Linked DNA regions of Kaistia algarum. The protein of the gene in region 1 interacts with the protein of each later gene in a pairwise test. Links are inferred from orthologs where the notes say so. Each region holds a gene or a part of one and is shown on either strand. Other genes may lie near its edges. The genes, in order: clpS and dps.

Region 1 (3,074 bases):
CTGCTTCAGTTATCGTCGCAAGATGCCGACCTTCTTTTGATCGAAGGCGCGCTCGGCCTCTTCGACGGGGTCAGCGGCCCGCCGGGCCGGCGCGGCTCGACGGCCGATCTCGCCGCCCGATTCCGCTTGCCCGTCATCCTGGTCCATGACGTCTCCGGCCAGTCACAGACCGTCGCGGCGATTCTCCGCGGCATGATGCTGCATGATCCCGATGTCCGTGTTGCCGGCGTCATCCTGAACCGCGTCGGCAGCGAGCGGCACCGGCGGCTAGTCGAGGAAGCCGTGGGTGCGATCGGATTGCCCGTGCTCGGCGCCTTGCCGCGCCAGGCCGACCTGCAACTGCCGGAGCGGCATCTGGGCCTCGTGCAGGCCGGCGAGGATGCGGCGATCGGCGCCACGATCGCCAGGATCGCCGACAGCATCGAGCGTCACTGCGATCTCGACGCCATCGCCGCGCTGGCCCTGCCGCCGGCCCTCGCCGATGCCTCTCCCGCCGCGCCCGCCCTGCCACCGCCAGGACAGCGCATCGCGCTCGCCTCGGATGCCGCCTTCTCCTTCCTCTATCCGCATGTGATCGCCGGCTGGCGCGCGGCGGGCGCACGCCTCGTTCCGTTCTCACCGCTGGCGGACGAAGCGCCCCCATCGAATTGCGATGCCTGCTGGCTGCCCGGCGGCTATCCGGAGCTTCACGCCGCCCGTATCGCTTCGGCCGAAACCTTTCTCGGCGGCCTGCGCCGCTTCGCCGAGGCCCGGCCGGTGCATGGCGAATGCGGCGGCCACATGGTGCTCGGTCGCGCGCTCGTCGATGCGGACGGCGTCCGCCACACCATGGCCGGGCTGCTCGACCACGTCACGAGCTTTGCCGAGCGCCGTCTCCATCTCGGCTACCGCGTGGCGACGCTTTCCGGCGACGGCATCCTGGGGCAGGCCGGCACGATCCTTCGCGGCCACGAATTCCACTATTCGGTGCTGGTCGAACGCGGCGGCGACGCGCCTTTCGCCTTCCTGCAGGATGCGCGCGGCGAAGCCCTCGGTCCCGAAGGCGGCCGGCGCGGCCTCGTTTCGGGCAGCTATTTCCACGCGATCGCCAACGCATAGGCCGGCCGCAACGCCCAAAGGAATGCGGTTCAGGCGAAGCCCTTCCCAACGCGGAATGCCCATCCCATATAGCTCTTCACAACCCCTACCGCCCCCTCCCGGTGCATGGTCGTCAAATCGTCAAACTAAGCGATTGCGCTGCAGCGAGATTATCGGCAGGATTCCCTTCTGCGACGTGCGACCAGGTTCCGATGAGCAAAGACATCCGTCGATCTGACGACGGCGATTCCGGCATCGGCATCGCCACCAAAGTCCGGCCGAAGACCAAGCGGCCGAACCTCTACCGCGTGCTCCTGCTCAACGACGATTACACGCCGATGGAGTTCGTGGTGCACGTCCTGGAACGGTTCTTCAACAAGAACCGGGAGGAAGCGACGCAGATCATGCTGCATGTGCATCAGCATGGCATGGGGGAGTGTGGAGTCTTCACCTTTGAAGTGGCCGAGACCAAGGTCACGCAGGTGATGGATTTCGCCCGCAAGCACCAGCATCCGCTGCAATGCGTGATGGAAAGGAAGTGAGGTCCTAACGTGCCGTCATTCTCCCGCAGCCTCGAAAAGGCACTCCACCAGGCCCTCGCTCTCGCGAACGAGCGCCATCAGGAATATGCCACGCTCGAGCATCTCCTCCTCGCCCTGATCGAAGATCAGGACGCGGCCGCCGTCATGCGCGCCTGCAATGTCGATCTCGACGTGCTGAAGCGCAGCCTCGTCGACTATATCGACACCGAACTCGCCAATCTTGCCCGCGGCCCCGAAGAAGATTCGAAGCCGACCGCCGGCTTCCAGCGCGTGATCCAGCGCGCTGTCATCCATGTCCAGTCGTCCGGCCGCGAGGAAGTGACCGGCGCCAACGTGCTCGTCGCCATTTTCGCCGAGCGCGAGAGCCATGCCGCCTATTTCCTGCAGGAGCAGGACATGACGCGCTATGACGCGGTCAACTATATCTCGCATGGCATCGCCAAGCGGGCCGGGATGAGCGAGAGCCGGCCGGTGCGCGGCGTCGATGATGACGCGGCGACGGTCGAAAGCCGCGAGGACGGCAGCAAGAAGAAGGCCGACGCGCTCGAGGCCTATTGCGTCAATCTGAACGAGAAGGCCAAGAAGGGTAAGATCGACCCCCTGATCGGCCGCGACACCGAGATTTCCCGCACGATCCAGATCCTCTGCCGCCGCCAGAAGAACAATCCGCTCTTCGTCGGCGACCCGGGCGTCGGCAAGACGGCGATCGCGGAAGGGCTTGCCAAGCGCATCGTCGAGGGCGACGTGCCGGACGTTCTCGCCGGTTCGACCATCTTTTCGCTCGACATGGGCACGCTGCTCGCTGGAACGCGCTATCGCGGCGATTTCGAGGAGCGGCTGAAGCAGGTCGTCAAGGAGATCGAGGACTATCCGGGCTCGATCCTGTTCATCGACGAGATCCATACGGTGATCGGCGCCGGCGCCACCTCGGGCGGGGCGATGGACGCCTCGAACCTGCTGAAGCCGGCGCTCGCCTCCGGCGCGATCCGCTGCATCGGCTCGACCACCTACAAGGAATATCGCCAGTTCTTCGAAAAGGACCGTGCCCTGGTGCGGCGCTTCCAGAAGATCGACGTCAACGAGCCGACGATCCCCGACGCGATCGAGATCCTGAAGGGCCTCAAGCCCTATTTCGAGGACTTCCACCGCGTTCGCTATACCAATGACGCGATCAAGTCGGCGGTGGAACTGTCGGCGCGCTATATCCATGACCGCAAGCTGCCGGACAAGGCGATCGACGTAATCGACGAAACCGGCGCCTCGCAGATGCTCGTGCCAGAGGGCCGGCGGAAGAAGACGATCGGCGTCAAGGAGATCGAGGACACGATCGCCACCATGGCGCGGATCCCGCCCAAGACCGTGTCTAAGAACGACGCCGAGGTCCTGCGTTCGCTGGAAACGACGCTGAAGCGGGTCGTCTACGGCCAGGACAAGGCGATCGAGCAGGTCACTTCG
Region 2 (2,999 bases), 1.4 Mb from region 1 along the record:
AGTGGCGATCAGGGCGATGCCGGCCAGTAGCACGGGAAGGCCGGCATAGTAGGGCAACCGCTGCTCGAGGCAGAGCTTGCACGGCACATAGCCGCCGATGAGCTGAAACCCCCAGGCGCCAAGGATGGCGGCGAGGCCGAGGAGGAAGGCGGCGGAGGCAGGCAGGAGGCGACGAGTGGATGCCACGGTGGAGGCTCCGGGGGAAAGGTGCCCGCTTCTAGCCGCGGGCCTCCGCACTGTCGATGTCGGGCGCATCACTTCCTCGTGCGGGTTCTGCAGCCTTCAGGTCAGGCGGCCATCGTTCAGTGCCGTCAGGATCCACTCGCGATATTTCGGATCGGCGGCGTTGCTGGCCGGCACGACCTTCGAGGCCTCGTTCATGAAGAAGGCATAGTCGCGGCCCATCTCCTGGCCGCGACGGGTGTGCATGTCGAGCGCGACGTCGATGATCTCGGGCATCAGTTCGCCCAGTTGCGTGCCGCGCATCGCCCAGTTGACCATGTCATCGCTGGTCCTCTCCTTCGGGCTGGTGGCAATCAGTCGGACGGCATGGGCCGCGAAGAGAAAGCGGTCGCCCTGTGGGCGGGGGTAGCGCTGGTGCATCTGGTAGAGCGTCTCGACGAGGACCGGCGCCTGCGGATTGCCGAAGCCGACGTCCTCGACCGAAATGACGCAAAGCCGCGCCCAGAGTTTCTCTTCCAGTTCGGGGCTGGTGATGAACATTTCCCAGGCCAGCAGCAGCGCGTTGTCGACCAATCCGCGCCGGAGCGATTTTTGTAGCGCGGAGATGACCTCGTCGGCGGCGAAGCCGTTCTCCGTCACCGTGCGCTGCCATGGATCGGGCGGGGTAGAGACCTTGGTCAACGCGAACTCCATCTAAAGCGGCGATCTGCCGGGCACCAGACTCTGCCGCGTCACGCGCGCCCCGTCCACTTTCTTTGGAAATACCCAGCCGGGCGCGGCATTTTGCGCGTGCGGAACCCAGTCAGATCGACGGCGTTGTTTTCCGCTATGCCTGCGGGTGATATGGAGAGGCCGAGTTGCTTCGCCGCTTCGCTCTCACGGGGCCGCGCGGGCTGATTCATCCGCATCTGAACAGGAGAAGATACCGTGGCCAAGTTGTCCTCGCGCATCGCGCTCGCCTCCAACGTCAAGTCCGCCATGATCGAGCTGCTCAACGCCCGCCTGGCCGACGCGATCGATCTGGCGCTCATCACCAAGCAGGCGCATTGGAACCTGAAGGGTATTCAGTTCATCGCTGTGCACGAGATGCTCGACGGCTTCCGCAGCGAGATCGACAATCATGCCGACACGATCGCCGAGCGCGCTGCCCAGCTTGGCGGCATCGCCCTCGGAACGACGCAAATCGTTGCGGGAGCCACGACGCTGAAGCCCTATCCGACCGACATCAGCTCGATCGTCGATCATCTCAAGGCCTTGACCGACCGCTACGCCGATACGGCGAACCTGGTTCGCTCGGCCATCGACGCTGCCGACGAGGCGGGCGACACCGATACGGCCGATATCTTCACCGCCTATTCTCGCTTCCTCGACAAGTCGCTCTGGTTCCTCGAATCCCATCTTGCTTGAGTCGGCGGTTGCGACGCTGGAAGCGTCCTGGGAAAATAGCTGGCTCTGGGGCGTGCCGTTGGTGGTGGCCACGGTTGTTTTCCATGTACTCTGCCTCGGTCTCATCGACCGGGGCGTGACGATGGTCCTGGATTCGACGGCGTTGGGGCGGCCCTCCCTCCTTCGGTTCGTGCTCGTGATGGGCTCGGTAGCGTTCCTTGCCACCTTCTTGCATGCCGCCGAGGCAACATTCTGGGGCCTCGCTTATCTTGTGCTCGGCGCGCTCCCTTCCGTTCCTTCAGCGATGCTATATTCGTTGAACGCGTTGACGAGCTTTGGACATGACAATCTATACCTGCTTGGCCACTGGCAGTTGCTCGGCGCCATCGAGGCCTTGAACGGCATCATGTTGTTCGGGATGACCACGGCGTTTCTATTTGCCATCATGCAACGTGTATGGTTCCTCGGGCATCGTTGATCCGCGTCGCATGTCGGGATCGTTTGGTAACGACGCTGTGATAGAAGACAGCCGCGCACTGATCTCGATTCGCGGGAAACTGGAGGTTTTCATGAAGATCTTGGGCTACGGACTGTTCGCTCTGGCGATGGCGCTACCGCTTGCCTCGCCGGCTTTCGCCGAGAAGGCTGCCGTCGGCAAGCTTGAATGCGACGTATCGTCGGGCATTGGCCTGTTCGTCGTCGAAAAGCAGACGATGAAGTGCAAGTTCACCCCTGTGAACAGCAACGCCGTGGACTATTATACTGGCAAGATCAACGAATATGGCGTTGCCCTCGGTGAGATCCAGAAGGGTGTACTGCTCTGGGGCGTGGTCTCGGCTACCGACACGGTGCCGGGACCTGGTTCACTCGCGGGCGACTATGCCGGTGCCGGGGCGGATGTAGCGTTCGTCGGCGGCCTTGGCGCCAATGTCCTGGTTGGCGGTTCCAGCAAGTCGATCGCGTTGCAGCCGCTGTCGGTGGAGGGCGAAGCCGGATTCAATGTCGCGGCTGGCGTGACCACCGTTACTCTCGTAGCGGCGCCCGCTCCCTAAAGCGGAACGGCCCCCTTCGCGACAGGCACCCAACGCTGCCACTTCGTGCGCAGCGTTGGTGATTCTGGGCTACATTGGCCAAACTCACTCGTCAAGCGAGGCTGATGCGAGTATCGAGGCTCGGGTTGCGGCGATCCGGGCGGCGGCTCGTACGGCTTGGCGGAATCGCTATTCCGATAGCCCGTCATGCAATGCAGGGTTGACGTAGTCATGTTCGCACATTCGAATATAGATCGCGTCGTCCGTTCAAAAGACTGCCGCCTGTCGGCCTGAGGTTGGGGATATTCGTTGCGTCAGCTGTGGAACTTCGAGCGCTGGCCCGGATTAGCGCTTATCGAACTGAAACTTGACATCGAGGTTCTTCGCTTCGCCGTTCGC

The links.
Region 2: the proteins of clpS (region 1) and dps interact in binary tests that used the Escherichia coli proteins (3 or more experiments, as listed by UniProt). The link is inferred for Kaistia algarum from one-to-one orthologs.

Annotation. Positions count from the first base shown.
Region 1 is NZ_JAPKNJ010000001.1:1,266,907-1,269,980, forward strand. Bases 201-2,954 are described here. They hold clpS (ATP-dependent Clp protease adapter ClpS), read left to right. Parts: upstream 201-1,289; coding sequence 1,290-1,619; downstream 1,620-2,954. Other genes in these bases: OSH05_RS06125 (cobyrinate a,c-diamide synthase), read left to right, coding at 201-1,098; clpA (ATP-dependent Clp protease ATP-binding subunit ClpA), read left to right, coding at 1,629-2,954. Also shown: more of OSH05_RS06125, read left to right, coding at 1-200; more of clpA, read left to right, coding at 2,955-3,074. UniProt on the Escherichia coli protein: Involved in the modulation of the specificity of the ClpAP-mediated ATP-dependent protein degradation.
Region 2 is NZ_JAPKNJ010000001.1:2,693,576-2,696,574, forward strand. Bases 197-2,875 are described here. They hold dps (DNA starvation/stationary phase protection protein Dps), read left to right. Parts: upstream 197-1,161; coding sequence 1,162-1,590; downstream 1,591-2,875. Other genes in these bases: OSH05_RS12925 (AAA family ATPase), read right to left, coding at 283-864; OSH05_RS12935 (hypothetical protein), read left to right, coding at 1,583-2,047; OSH05_RS12940 (DUF992 domain-containing protein), read left to right, coding at 2,139-2,621. Also shown: OSH05_RS12920 (disulfide bond formation protein B), read right to left, coding at 1-186; OSH05_RS12945 (glycoside hydrolase family 99-like domain-containing protein), read left to right, coding at 2,910-2,999.